DNA from 3 places in the Bacillus sp. CGMCC 1.16607 genome. Region 1 is predicted to be linked to each of the others. Evidence: riboswitches for the same ligand, from Rfam matches in the RefSeq annotation. Region 1 holds a riboswitch; each other region holds the start of a gene.
The links. Region 1 has a riboswitch for cyclic di-GMP ahead of ACFSO7_RS02580 (S-layer homology domain-containing protein). Riboswitches for the same ligand answer to the same signal wherever they lie in the genome.
Positions count from the first base shown of each region.

Region 2: another riboswitch for cyclic di-GMP. It lies ahead of ACFSO7_RS01010 (hypothetical protein); the one in region 1 lies ahead of ACFSO7_RS02580 (S-layer homology domain-containing protein).
Region 3: another riboswitch for cyclic di-GMP. It lies ahead of ACFSO7_RS13400 (sensor domain-containing diguanylate cyclase); the one in region 1 lies ahead of ACFSO7_RS02580 (S-layer homology domain-containing protein).

Region 1 is NZ_JBHUJX010000007.1:284,604-289,736, reverse strand. It holds partial or broken gene tnpC (IS66 family transposase) at 1-980, opposite strand, end outside; gene tnpB (IS66 family insertion sequence element accessory protein TnpB) at 1,070-1,423, opposite strand; gene ACFSO7_RS02590 (hypothetical protein) at 1,420-1,614, opposite strand; gene ACFSO7_RS02585 (hypothetical protein) at 1,923-3,071, opposite strand; cyclic di-GMP riboswitch class II at 3,433-3,514, shown strand; gene ACFSO7_RS02580 (S-layer homology domain-containing protein) at 3,583-5,133, shown strand, end outside.
Region 2 is NZ_JBHUJX010000004.1:33,415-38,547, forward strand. It holds gene ACFSO7_RS01000 (methyl-accepting chemotaxis protein) at 1-938, opposite strand, end outside; gene ACFSO7_RS01005 (hypothetical protein) at 996-1,706, opposite strand; gene ACFSO7_RS01010 (hypothetical protein) at 1,768-2,136, opposite strand; cyclic di-GMP riboswitch class I at 2,268-2,354, opposite strand; gene ACFSO7_RS01015 (kinase) at 2,484-3,083, opposite strand; gene ACFSO7_RS01020 (M15 family metallopeptidase) at 3,381-4,061, opposite strand; gene ACFSO7_RS01025 (copper resistance D family protein) at 4,366-5,133, opposite strand, start outside.
Region 3 is NZ_JBHUJX010000019.1:206,795-211,927, reverse strand. It holds gene ACFSO7_RS13410 (VanW family protein) at 580-1,602, shown strand; gene ACFSO7_RS13405 (DoxX family protein) at 1,659-2,024, opposite strand; cyclic di-GMP riboswitch class I at 2,232-2,315, shown strand; gene ACFSO7_RS13400 (sensor domain-containing diguanylate cyclase) at 2,452-3,675, shown strand; partial or broken gene ACFSO7_RS13395 (MCP four helix bundle domain-containing protein) at 3,881-4,684, shown strand; gene ACFSO7_RS13390 (methyl-accepting chemotaxis protein) at 5,039-5,133, shown strand, end outside.

The DNA of each region.
Region 1 (5,133 bases):
GTTCCAGAAAAGCCTTCAATGAAGCTTTCGAGAACAGACCGGGCACGTGTTAATGAACTCTGAAACAGAACAATGGATGGACCTTGACTCGGCACACTTCGATAAACCCAATTATAGGCATTCGATTGCCCAGACTTTCCGTCAGAGCGGTTGATAATTTGTCCATAGGTCTCATCGACATGCAAAATGGATTTTGCCATCATCAATTGCTTCATTTGTTTGTACACAGGAAAAAGCCAATCCTGCGCTACACGTATGACCCAATTGGAGAGATTCTTATCATTCGTATTCAAGCCATAACGTTCCCATTCCTTTACCTGACGGTAAAGGGGCAAGTATTGTGAAAATTTATCATAGATCACCTTGGCAAGTACGCTAGGACTTGCAATACTGCGTTGAATAGGTGGCTGTGGAGCTTTGCCGCGTTTAATTTGCGCTTTTTGAGCTAAATCGCCTTTACAGATTTTGCATTCATATGCATGTTCAATGTGCTGAACTTTTTTCATTCTTGCAGGTATAAATTCTGCTTCTTCCCGTACGACAGTACTGCCAATTTCAATCATTTGACTTTGGCAACAGTCACAATTCGTATTTTCCGGATGATGATGGATAGCCTCTACTTCAATATTTTCATGTAGGGAATCGTTTCGTTTTTTCGATTGAACTTTCCGTACAACAGTATAAGTAATCGTCTGTTGGCTTTGATCTCCTGTGTGCTCAGGCTCGCTAAAAGACGGATCATCATCAAATAATGAACTTTGACCATCTGGTGCATTATATTTCGTTTTTTCAGTTTTTGATCCATATAAAAGCTTGGTTAAATGACGAAGTTGGTCGGTTAACGATTCAATCTGTTTAGTAGAATGATCTAGCTTTTTTAATAAATCTCTATTCTGTTGGTTAGAATGAGCCAATTGCTCTTCGAGCAGTCGAATTAATTTCTCGTATTGATTTTCAGTCTTAGAAGAAGCGTTTGCCACATCATTCACCACTTTTCGTTCGGTTTCGTCCTTCTAATTATAACGAGTTTGAACAGGGTAATAAACATAAGATTAATAGTTTTATGTAATTAGAACACACCTTTTGATGAAGGTTGAATGGCCTTTGGCTGCTGGATCGATAGCCCCTCGAGTAGCCACCGAAGTTCCTGTTGAGAAAGATTACGTACCGCCTGTTCATCTTTTGGCCATTGAAGCTTCCCATTATCCAAACGCTTATAAAGCATGGCGAAGCCATCTCCGTCGAAATACAAACACTTATAACGATCTTTTTTCCATCCGGCAAACAAGAATATAGAATCGCCATAAGGATCTAATTCAAGAGAATCCTGGACCAGAGTAGCCAATCCGTCAATGCCCTTTCGCATATCCGTCTTTCCACAAATGATAAAGATATTTTTCACATCCGTATAATCATGTTTCACCAATGCTTCAACTCCCTCATGATCGTTTGGATGATCTGCCCCTCTATACCGTTATAAAAGGAGACCTCAGCATTTGCTGTTTTGATCGTGCAGCAGCCAGAGGAATGGGATATCGGAGATGTCAAAGGGAATGTGTACTTGTTTTCTGAATGTAGAGAAACGGGGACAATTGTTAATTTTTCTTGCGGCATAAGGAAAAGCACCTCCTAAAATTTGATACTAGTATCGTACCAGGAGGCGCCGTGAGTTTATATGCGTTGTTTGAATACGGGCTTACATAAAACAGGAGACCAAGACGTAAAAAATGAATAAAAAAAACAAAGTAAGAATAGAGATGAACTCTATTCCTACTTTGTCAACAGCCCCTTAAGCTCTCTTTTTTACCGAACAGAAAAACAATCAAGTCAAATCATCCTTAAGAACTAAAAATTAACTAATTAACGCCTGAGTGCGATTTATAAGAAAGCCCATCAGAACTGATGGGCTATTCATCTTAAGGTTATAGTCCGTAGTATTGTCGCCAATCTTGAATAAACTGGGCTTCTGTGACTCCGAAGTTTTTAACCATTGAATCATTTATACTTTGAGTTCTTAAGCCTTCAATGAAATCAAAAAACTTTTTATGGCTGTATTTTTCCTCAATATAATATATCATTGATTCACTTGGTGCATCTACTTTAAAAAAAGAATCATCTAGCAGTTCCTTTAAATCATTAATGTCTTTTCCGAAATATGACATTGATCCAAGAACTCTTTCTTTGTATACGTCCTTATTATACTTATACCTCATCGTTAATTGATTTTTGGGTAAATGATACTTACTATAATCAATGTGTTGACCATCGACATAGCTTGCAACACCTTCATTTATCCACATCATATTTGATTTGAATTTGTCTCTAATCGAATTAAAGTTTTGGTAAGTATCTTGAAAGGCGTGTGCGAATTCATGCACAAAAACCCCAATAAAATTTTCTTCATTAGAATTATTATACGGAGCAAACTTACTTACATCGATAAGTACTCTTTTGTCTCTAGCGACATATTCTCCATAAGACGTTTGAGCAACCTTCTCGTTTTGCCAAATATACGCAGTTACTCCTTGTGGTAACTTTGTTGCTCCAAAGTAACTGCCGACATCGGTTATTACTTCATCTGCTAAATCAAGTATATAGCCAACTTCTTGATAGGCACTTTCAGTAAGAAAGATGGTTGTCATCGTTGTTTGAAATTTATACCACTTTATAGCACCTGTTGTGTCCTTTGAAACAATATTTCTATTTGAATCGGTATAGATAATTTGTGCTTTACTTAATTGATCTGCTTTTTTTATGAGTTCTTCTATTTTCTTGTTTTTCTCGTTTATTTCATTGATTTTCTCTTCTAGTTGCTGTTTCAGGCTGATATTCTCATCTTTACTTTTATTTAATTCCTCAGTTACTTTGTCTAAATTGGCTTTAAGTTCTTTATTTTCTTTATTCTTTGTCGCAATATTGCTTGTTAAATTCTTTATTTGCTTAGTTAGTGATGCTATTTGCCTTTGAAGCTGTTCAATTGATGGAGATTTAGAAACTGCTAAAACATTGAAGCTTGGTACCGAAATTAACAAAGTTAAAACTAAGGTTAATATAGTAATCTTCTTTTTCATGTAATCTTCTCCTTGTTTTTAATAGATAAGGATAATAGTACCTTCCCAGGCAAAAAATGTCGATGTCTTTTAAGATAGAGAAAACGACACGGTTGCCGTACTAATTAACAATTAAGGCGCCAGGCACCATCCAGGAATATGGAAATGGTACTTTAGTTAGATAAAATTCACTGCCACTCTTAGCTTTTTAAAAAAATCCTTTATTATAACAAAAAGGAGAGTATTCATCATGGTGAAAAACTTTCCTTTTTGTTCGTCTAATAAACTTCTAGTCCTCATCAATTATTTAACATTCAAGAAAAAATCTTTCAATATTAGACAAATTTTGCTAAAGTTAACACTGTAAATATAGTGTTTATACAAAATTCAGGGAGACAATGAAATACATTCTATAATTGGGCACCAGGAATGTATCGAGTCAGTGGTGCAACCGCCCCAATCGACTATTATGATTGGGGTTTTTATTGTGTGATTTTAAATTGAAAGAGGAATTAGAAAGGAGTTTTAAATATTGAAAAGGTCTTACCAAAAGTTTCTGGTTGTATCATCTTCAACGGCAGTTATGGCAAGTATTGTAGCGCCAATCTTACCAAGTAATGTTCTTTCTGCTAAAGCAGCAGGCAAAGAGTTTAGCGATTTAAGCAGTGAAAAGTACTATTATGATGCAGTATTGAGTTTATCAGAACGTGGGGTAATCGGTGGTTTTAATGATGGAACATATAGACCAGATAAAGATCTTACACGTTCAGAAGCAGCTTCTATTCTAGCTAAGGCACTAGGATTAAACAGTACCAATATTAAAGACATAGGATTTAATGATGTGCCAGAAGGAAAATGGTACTACCCAGCTGTTGCGGCACTAGTAGAAAAAGGCATCATTAGCGGTTTTGATCAAAAGACATTTAAACCTGATAAAACAGTAACAAGAGCTGAACTATCCAAAATGCTCACGCTTGCTTTTAACTTAAAAGCATCACCGGCGAAAACAGCTTTCACAGATATACCTAAAAATAAATGGTTTGCTAGTTTTGTAAATACACTAGTAGTAAATGGAGTTACAGATGGGATAACGCCTACTACTTTTGCACCAGACCAAGTTGTCACAAGAGGTCAAATGGCAGCATTTGTTTATCGTGCAGAAAGTACTGTTTTGAAGAATGTGTCGAAAGAATCTACTGTTGAGAAAATTACTGATGGTACTGTGACGTTAAGTGGAACTACATATACATTAACAGATGCGACGAAAACGATATTTAATGGAACAAATGAAGCAGTTTTAAAAAATGCCGTTGTAAAGTTTACTTCAGAGAATGGCGCCATTAAGAGTGTGATAGATTTAGAGATTAAAACAGGTGGAACAGCAAATAGCGCTTTCGTTTTTGATGGGAAAAATGGTGTGATCGAAGGAAATGTGAAGGTTTCTGCGGATAACGTTTCTGTGAAAAATTTGACAGTCAAAGGCGATTTTGTAATTGGAAAAGAAGTAACAAATAGCTTTGCTGCTGACAAACTAACAGTTTCAGGCAAAACAACAATCGCTGGTGAAACTCTGGTAACGGCAGCAAGTGATAAATTCTATCAAACTTTAAAAGCGAAAGGATCTATGAATGCTTTTAAAGTGGCAACGACTTTTTTCGCAAATATTTTATTAAGTAACTCATATATAGGAAAATTGGACGTTAATAAAGATAGTGTGAGAGTTGAGGCGAGAGGGACAACGAATGTATCAGAATTGAGCATATATGCTAATGCGACTATTGCAGCTGACCAAGGGATTGTCATTCCATCAATCAAAGTAGGATCAGGTGCAGAATATGTGGAATTAAATGCCAATGTCTTATCATTAACTATCCAGAATATTAATCCAATAATATTTAATGGTTCCGCAACGATCGGTAATGTGGAACTCGCTGGTAAGGCTTCTATCGTCTTAAATACAACTGGTACAATTCAACAATTAATCGCTCAAAATAAAGAAGCTAACTTAACCATCAATTCAGGAGCGAGAGTTGGAAATATTATTTTGCCAGAAGGTACAAAAGCAAATGACATTATCAAAAAC
Region 2 (5,133 bases), on a different contig from region 1:
TCTTCCGTACTTGCAGAAGAATTTTCATTATTTTCAGCAATGATCTTTGTAGTAGATAGAATCTTTTCAAACATGGTTGCAACCTCTACAATGGTCGTATTTGTATCTTTAAATTCTTCCGTTCCCTGTTGCATTGACTTGACAACTATGTCAGTTTCTTCTTGTATATTCTTTACAATATTTGATACCTCAGAAGAAGATTGGCGTGATTGTTCGGCCAATTTTCGAACCTCATCAGCAACAACCGCAAATCCTTTCCCGTGTTCACCCGCACGTGCAGCTTCTATCGCCGCATTCAAAGCTAATAAATTAATTTGTTCTGAAATCCCTGTAATTACTTTTACAATAGTGCCGATTTCATGAGATTTTTCTCCGAGTTTATTTATTGCATCAAATGTTGTATTTACTGTTTGATTAAACTGTTCCATTTTTTCTAAGGAATCCTTTAGCTTCTCGTTTCCTTCTTGAGTTAACTCTAAGGTAAGGTTCGATTGTTCTGAAATTTGATTTGATCTCACTGATAGATCTTCGATAGCCTCTGCCATTTCTTCCATAGATGCAGCGCTTTCTTCTGTAGCTACTAATTGTTTCTTTAATCCTCTACCTACCTCATCAATTGCCGCTCTAACAATATCCGCTTTCTCAGAAGCATATTCACCGATTTCTGCGAGATTTTCTCCTTTTTCATGCACATCTTTTGAAAATGAAAAAAACTTCTCCCTTATACTGCTGAAAAACTCAACCATTTGATTAAATATAGCGTAATCAGAACTTCTTTCATCAACTTTGTTTATGATATTACCTGCTGATATTTCTTTCATTCCATTTAGTATTTCTTTATTAATATGAGGATGATGTTTTAGCGAAAAATATCGGTAAGCAAAATACACCGAAACTCCTATTAAAATAACAATTATACCTAGCATAATAGCTTCCATGATAAATAAATCCCCTAACTCCTATTAATTATTGAAAATGACTTCATTATGAATATTTTAAAGTTCCTTTAAAAGGATATATGTTCCATCCGCTACATTTGCAGGAATACCATTCAACTTACTATTATCCTGATATTTATGAACAATATCATTTCCTTCTAAGTCTTTATATTTTTTCATATTATGATATTTTTCCATTACTCGTATCGACTTCGGGTTTGTCGCTTCACCTAAAACAGCCTTCAACCCTTGTGAGGATGCCTTTGTTATCAATCTATTTCCTAATTGCTGAATAATTTCGTGACGGCCATGTTCAGCTATTACTCCTATCATGAATAAGTGTAATAACTCTCCATCTTGGATGTCTTTTCCGTTTCGTTTTTTATAATCTTCCATGAAACGTTTATCCACATCCTCCAGTACACGCAGAATGACATTCATATCATAAAAAGAACCTTCAAATATATCTTCTCCGATAATCTCTGGTGCATTTGTATCTCCAGCAAGAACACCAACAACTTTTTTATTACAGTCCTGAGCGACTGCGCAATATCCCTGCTCTACTGTAGATTCTAAATAATCCTTGGTAAACTTATAGAAATCTTCATAACCTATGTTTAATTGACCTACCATCGGTTCCTGAACCCATTTTCCTGAAACATCCATTCCAACAAATGAACGAGCTAGACACTCAGCTGCTTCCTGAATTAAAGCTGTTTGTTCCTTCGTTATAATTTCATATGTATACAATTCTAGTGTTGTTTGCACTTATTGAACTTCCTTTCAAATTTCAAAATAAAAGCCCCTTTTAATGTTTTGGGACCTAGCGTTATATCGAATGAGGGACACGATCGACAAATGTACCTGGGAAATCAATTCTTTCAAGTGCATTTCTAACTTGCACTTGAGCAATTTTAGATGAAGGTTTTACTGCAAGGATATCCTTGAAACCTAAGCTAGAATAAAATTGCATCGTTTGCTCTAATTGCGGTACTACTTTCGACGGGACTGGTGTTTGGTGAGTCGCATCGACAACAAACGTATAATCTTTTCTTGATACTTTATTAATTGTTTCCTGTAAATCTATCATATAACCTTCTGCATCCTCAGCTCTCATTAATCCATGCACCTGTACATGTACTTCCTTCGCAGATTCATTAATGGCCATTTTATATTTCTTTTTATCTACAACTATCATCTCTGATCTCCTTTTTTCCTATAGTCTGCTATACTTCATTGTCGACCTTGCACGGTTTTTCTGGGAATTTTAAAAAATAAAAGCTATCCCCTATGTAGATAAGGATAGCCAGATAATCGATTGTTATTATACTTGGCAACCCGACTATCATTATCCAAGAGGATTTTAGACTCGTAGCTTTGCGTCCTTACCTTTCGATAAGTTTGCCTTTTTCAATTTTTTTAAATAGTTCTAATCTCACACTAATATATTACTATTGCATTATAAATTAATTACATTTTTTTGTCGAATTAGAAATATTTTCTTAATTTACAGACAAAAGGACTAACACATTTTAGATAAAGCTATTAAGATTTTAAAACCATATTAGCTTGTGCCTTTGGAAAAACAGTATCTAGGTAAAAGTCTTCTGCTTTCCAGTATCTATTTTGAAACTTTTCAATATTTTTTTGGGTATTTTCACTTTCTCGTTTAAATCTAATCTCCCTTGGACAATCCAAGTAAATGACAAAATCAAAATAATCTCTCCATTCCTTTCTCTGAAGAAATACACCCTCAACAATAATTAGGCAATTTTCTGGTAAACTGATAGTGTGGGTACTATGAGTATCATGCGATGCTTCATAAAGTTGGAGAGTTACCTGTTCTGAAACTTTTAATTTTTGAAAAAGGGATTCTTTTAAGCTGTTAATATCCCATTGTAAGTAGTAGTACTCATACCATTCTTCATAGGATGTATTGTATCTTTTATTTTGTTCAACAATATAATCATCTAGATGAAACACCAATACAGTTAATTTACCCTCTTGCTCTTCCATCTTTCTAATATGATTTACTAATGTAGTTTTTCCTGATCGGCTTAATCCATCAATCCCTACTATAAAACGCTTTTCTTTGTCAGCCATTCCTGAAATAGTTTGTATTATTTCCGTTACTAGCTCTTCCAAATAATTACACCGCCTATCTAGTTAGCTTCAACGCTATGCAGATCATTTTATTTTTTTCTTTTTCCTTTACTCGTTAGCTCTCCTGCTATTAAGCCCAGGAGAAAATTGGTAATAATCAATTCACTTTCACCGGTCACAATTAATGTTAGAACAATAGATACTATCCCAAATAAAAAGCATTTAATGTCATATAAACCTCTCACTTAACCTTTCGATTATTTTTGTGTATTTTTTTAGATTATCATTTCTTATTGTTCCAGAAGTCTCCTTTTAAAATGAATCATAAGTATGTATAGTCTACTTCTTTAATAATTTCTTTAGTTCATTCTCTGATACAGGTAAGTAAAGCGCGTTTTTAGCATCAGTCATTACTGCCCAATACTTATCACCATATGACCAATGCCACCATTCCGTAAAATAATTAACAAAACCAACCGCTACCAAGGCTTCTGCAAGTATCTTTCTATTCTTCTTTGCTTCTAAACTTATATTTTCAGCGTCAAAATAGGTCGCATAATCTGTTTCATGAGGAATAGCATCAAATGGTGTACCAAGATCAAGTTCTCTCCCATAAGAATCTATAAGGGTTATATCCACGGCAGCCCCCGTTGGGTGAGGTGCCACTTCGGGTGGAGCCACATATTTTGAGGCTTCAGCCCTTATAGCGTTTATTTCCTGTATGTTGGAAGTCTCTTTAATTCGATTCATTGAATTTTCAATAGCCATTTCTTGAACATGTAAAGGCCTGTATCCCTCTTTAAGGAGAAAAGACAGACCTTCCGGAAGTAACTTTTTTGCTAAGGAAAGCTTAGTTGCAATCGATAAGCGAACACAAGAAAAATAACGACTCCTCTGTTCAAGAGTTGGGTCTATTTTAATACTAGGGTCAAAGATAGCAAGATTTACAAACGGTTCATTGTAATTAGGATCAACCATCATATTATTTATTCTAGTGTCGCTCATCAAGATTTTCTCCATAATTTTATTCCTCTCCAATGTAAAAATACATCCAATCTTCCTGTTACCACTTGCTCAAACACTACATTTTCAAATTATACTCTTCCATTAATTACAATAGAAGTTTCTTTAATGATACGCTCCCTCACTTGCCATTATTTAGACATAGCTCCCTATACAGAGGTTTCAAAAATAATCCAAATGATCAACCTGTAAATTCCGAGTCCATGCGTCGTAATCACAAGTAGCTACTGCAACAGGATTCCCTCCCCGAAAAAATGAGCCGCCATTTCTATGGCAGCTCATTTTAGTCTATTCAGGCAATTTAAATATTTAAAGTATTCATTAACCCCAGATAGAAAGCTAATATATAGCTAATTCCAAATAAGACCGCTAGTATTGGCTTAACTTTTTTAAAACTAGCCAAAATCAAAAGCAAAAATAGGATAGAAAGGGTAATCAGAATGATCGAATGGAAAGAAGGGTTGATTGTCAAATGAAGAATAGACGAGATATCCTTTCCTATTAACCACTCTACCAATTTAGAAGCACCTTCTGATTTAATGGTAAATTCCACCTCATGTGGAGGTGATAAAGTCCCCAAAATACCAGTTACATAAAAAATAAGAAATATGAAAATACTCTCGGTCTTAATCCAAGGAAGAGGATTAAAAGATAAATTTGATAAAGACCTTTTGGCTAAAACTCCATTTATAAAAGCAAAAACTAAAACAGGTATAATAGAAATGTGTTTTAAAAGTAACATCTGCCCATAAGGTAGTACCCATGCTTTAACATAATCCTCCGGTTCCACCACAAAAAACATTAGGAATAGTCCACTAACTAAGATAACGATTAAGCATATACTTGCTAATGGGGTAAACCATTTTAGAAACTTAGACCAGAGGGGCTGCTCTTTTGCAAACCAGGCCACATGGATTAATATCCCCGTCCATAATGTAACTACTAGAAAATGAATTGTATGAGTAATTGTTCCAGTTAAAAAGGACAATGATGCCACATGGCTAGAGTATCCTATAGCTAAAATCATAAGAAATAACAATAATGCTTGTAAATATTTAGATCCTTCAAC
Region 3 (5,133 bases), on a different contig from region 1:
GAGACTCCTGCGGGAGCAGCGGGACAGGTGAGACCCCGCAGGAGCGTACACTCCGAGGAGGCTCACCGCCCGCCCCGCGGAAAGCGAGCAACCTGCAGTGGAAATCAACCATTCTACTTGTTCAAGAAAAACAAAATTTATGAAAAGTGCCTTATTTAAAAACTAGGAATCTCGGAGTTTAATTCTAACATTATTATAAAATCAGATTTCCATATGGCAAATGTTTAATTTGTGGTGAGCTTAGAAATATAGTTTATAAGTTGTGGTTAACTCTGAAGGAGTTTTTCGTAATCTAGCTCCAGCGCCTAGCCCCGAAGTATAGGATGTACAAGTGTCGACAATGCGACAGGACGTCGTGCTATTGTCGACCTCGAGATCAAATGGCGCCCCAAAGATGAAGTTAAAGAGCAAACCTCCTCTTTGGGTCGGCATTTGCTTGTCGGGGCTGATCAAGGCGCTTCTGAATTTTTTTCCAAATGAGTTTGTCTTAAGGAATATGGACATAGAGGTGTGAATACAATGGGGAATGTGACTGACAGCCTATGACTTAGGACAAAAAAAGGAAAAGTTGGGAGATCAATGGGGAAGATTACATGGGTAACATCGATGATTTTGACTGCTAGTTTGATAGGATTAGCTGGATGTTCAGAAAAAACAACGAGGGAAAAGGAATTAGAGAAAAAAATAGTTGAATTACAGAAACAAATTGAATTAGAGAAGAAAGAAGCGTTGGATAAAGATAAGGAAAAGCCATTGGAGGAAAAAAACGAAGAAGAGGTCATTTTAGTTGAAGTGGTAGATCCTAACACGAAACAAGTTATCAAAACTATTAATCCGTTAGAGTTAGGATTTGGAACGGATAACGAAAATTATAAAAAGGAAATTGAAGGTTGGGTCAAAACGATTGCAAGAGGAACAGAAACAATCAACGGCTATGACCAAAGAATGATTCCAGACAAATTAGATGAAAATGGTCAGGTGATAAAAGGAAGTCCACGTATCATACTTGAGGAATCGGAGTTAGTGGAAAAGGTGATAAATGCGTCTTTAAAAGGTGGAACGGTTGAATTACCTCTTTATGTTACTGAAAGTGGATATAAGCCCGAAGAGGTTTCTAATTTGGGAGAAGTGGCAATCGCCTCGTTTACGACGTATTTTAATAGTAGTGTAGCGGGAAGAACGAAAAATATCGAGTTATCAGCACATGCGATCAATAATGTCATTGTTGGAGTTGGCGACATTTTTTCCTTCAATACGACAGTTGGTCCTAGTGATGAGGCACATGGGTATCAAAAAGCAATGGAAGCGGTGAATGGGAAATTGGTCGAAGGGATTGGTGGTGGAATTTGCCAAACATCCTCTACATTATTTAATGCTGTAGATAAACTCGGTGTAGCTTATGTAGAAAAACATCACCACTCAGTGAATGTCGGGTATGTGCCAAAAGGAAGAGATGCCACTGTATCCTATGGAGGACTTGATTTTCGATTTCAGAATACGACAGGGGCGCCTTTCTTATTAAAAGCAGTTATTAATAAAGGAGCACTTACTATAGAAGTAAGAACATCGAAAGCAAATCAAAGCCTTATCGTAAATAGATAAATTAGTGAAAAAGGTAGGCAACTTCAATTAAGTAGTGCCTACCTTTTAGTTCATTATTAATGATGATTACGTGTGTAAAGAATGAATAGTAGAACTAACATAATAATGTCTAATCTAGCATTAAAAGCAAATGCCATAAAGCCAGTATGTAGTATTGGAACTTTTGTTAATATAATCGCTGCTATCATAATTGCTATTAACGGAATCGTCGTCTGTTTAACGTGTTTGTTCACTATTAGGAATAAACCGCAAATCATTTCTACCGTAGCTACCCCATACTTCAGATAAAGTGGAAAAGGCAGGCCTAAATTGATAAAGTAGTTTCCTAATTCAACGCTAATTAGCTTCATCAAGCCCGAAATGATAAAAACATAAGCTACTGTATATCGAATTAATTTATAAGTTGACAGAGATGTATTCAAATCCATTCCCCCTTTGTTAAACTATATGTTCAAGAGTGGACAAACTTTCATACTAAATTCATGTAGTTTGTCTATATTATTGCGCCTAATTATTTCCATATTTTGTCGAAGATTGCCTAACCATTAGCCATTGACTATGGTTAGTAAGCACTATATATTTAAGGTAGTGGATATTTATGGATTATGCTGAATAATTAAATAGCGTACGTTTAGAAAAGGCAAACTCATTGAAAAATGAGGACGCAAAACTAAAGGGGCTAAGTCGAATGATAATGCCAGCCAGTTACCGAAAATTCCTGCTTTTTGGTAATAGATGAATCGGTTAACGACTTATCTATTTTTTTTTATTTTTTTCTTGTCATTTGTATTTGTTTTTTAATATAGTAAGTCTGTAGTTTGTGTAAATACCTTTATGGAAGTGTTAAATATGGGAAATAAGGAGATTTTATCGTTAATTAATCATTTGCTTAAAAATATTGGAGTTCAAAAAAATATTCTTTCAAAAGAAACTCTTGAAGAATTTGAAAAACATATTGGAGATAGGGAAGAAAAAGAAATAGTAGATTCCGTCTTACTTCAATTAGAATTAATAAATGATCAGATGGAAAATATGAGCTGGTTGAATAAGCATTATAAAATTTTACATGATTTTGCTCAAATTTGTAGTAAAACATTGGACGAGGATATACTTCTTGAAAAAGCGTATGAAATGGTCTCTCAAGTTATGAACACGGAATCTTTTTTTATTGCTTTTTATAATGAAGCTGAGTCATTGATAGATTTCACGTTTGTTATGGATAAAGGGGAATACTATCCACCAATTATACGTGAATTAGGTGATAATTATACCACCCAGGCGATTTTATCAAGGGAAATTGTCCATCAGAAACAGTTAGCTCAATCAGAAGAATATAATGCTCTATATGGATCAGATGGTATCACTAGATCATGTCTGTTTGTACCTGTCATTATTGATGATCATGTCAGAGGAGTGATTTCTGCTCAAAGCTATTCGGATTTTGCCTATCGAAAAGAGCATGAAGAATTACTGCAAATCATTGGGACTCAGGTGATCAATTCAATCGAAACGGCCAGACTATACAGAAGGATCTTTGTCATGTCTCAAACAGATGAATTAACGGGGTTAAAAAATCACCGAGCTTTCCATGATGATTTATCAAAAATGATTAATGATAATAATCAAGAAATCACCCTTATCATGATAGATTCAGATCATTTAAAAAAGGTAAATGATAATTTCGGTCATGATATCGGCGATAGATATTTAAAGATATTGGCAGATGGAATCAAGAGTGTTTGTGGGGAGAACATTGAGGGTTACCGCTACGCGGGAGATGAGTTTATGATTATCATGAAATCTCCATTAGAAAACGAGATGGAGAATCTTTATGATAATTTGATGGAGTATTACAAACAAAATCCACTTATCATATTAGAACACTCAATCATCGTATCAGTCAGTTCTGGTGTTGCTGTTTTCCCAAATCACGGAAAAACAGTAGATTCATTAAAAAAAGCAGTTGATGATGCTTTATACGTAGCAAAAAAGCAAGGAAGAAATCGATTTATTAGAGCTGAGAAAACGAAGAATTTTTTATATCTATTTAATGATGAGATGTTTTTTATTTAATATAGAATGTCAGGTTATTCATAAGGACTAAAGTCTTTTTGAATAATCTGGCATTTTTTTTTAGGACTTTATTCATACTTTATTCATTTTTTTGTCTCTTTTTAGAAACAATTTACACTTATAATTATTGGCTGTAGAGTGAGATTTTTACATATCCTTGAAATAATGTAATGCTATATAAATTTAATTGGAAGGATGTTTACAAATGAGTATATTTCGAAATCTAAAATTTGGTCAAAAAATAAGTATATTGACCATTTGCTTTTTCCTCTTTCTGGTTATCATTGGTGTGACCTCGATAAATCAACTATCAAATATTAATGCGAGTATCCAAAATTTAAATGATAGAATGCTTGTTCCAATTGTCAAACTTGAGTCAATAAAATCCGAAATTGAGTATATTCGGTCCCAGGCGAATTCCATAATGGATGCTGGTAATGATGATGAGCTGAAAAAAACGATACAAGAGGATATCAATACCCATATATCTTCAGTAAATAATCAGATATTAGAATATAAGGGCAATCAGGATTATGAAAATTTTCAAGTGAGTCTTAAGGAATTTTTCACTGCCTTTGATACTTTTATTGAGAAAAATGGGACAGGCAAAATTCAAGGAATGCCTGCAAATGATCAAGAGGTTGGCGGCAGCATGGTTCCCAGTGGTCCTCCTGAGGGTTTGGTTAATTTAGATAAAACGAGAAAAGGGGCTATCTCTGCTTTAGATAAAATTATTGATAAACATATTAATGACGCAAAGAATACATATCAAGACAGTAAAGCTGCATATCGCATAACAATGATCGTGATCATCTCTCTTTTAATAATAGGGGCGATAAGTACTTTTATTTTGTCTATTATTATTTCAAGATCCATCGTTATACCAACGAAAAAGGTCTCTACTAAATTAAAGGAAATATCTGAAAGTAATGGCGATCTGACAAAACGGATTGGTTATGATAGTAAGGATGAGATTGGGGAGCTGAGTCAATGTTTTGACTTATTTGTAGACAAGCTCCAATCCATCATAAAGGAAGTAGCTAGTTCGTCGGAAACCATTTCAACTTCAAGTGTACAATTGAATGAAGCAACAATTATTACAACTAAATCACTTGAAGGAATATCGAAAATGGTGGCGGAAATAGCCTTCGGTACTTCACAGGGAGCAACTGTAACAGAGGAAACAACATCAATCCTAGGGGAAGCAGCACTCTTTTCAGATGAAACCTCAATGGCAACAAGGCAAACAACGGAAAATACTAAAAAGGTTCAGGAAGCAGCAATGGAGGGTGCTGACAAAATTTCTGAAGTGGTTTCATTCATAACAGAGATTGCTTATTCTTCAAAAGACGTTTCAAATCTCATGAATGAACTCAATCAGTCATCCAACAAAATTGTAGATATCATCAAGATAATAACGGGAATATCAGCACAAACCAATCTGTTGGCATTAAATGC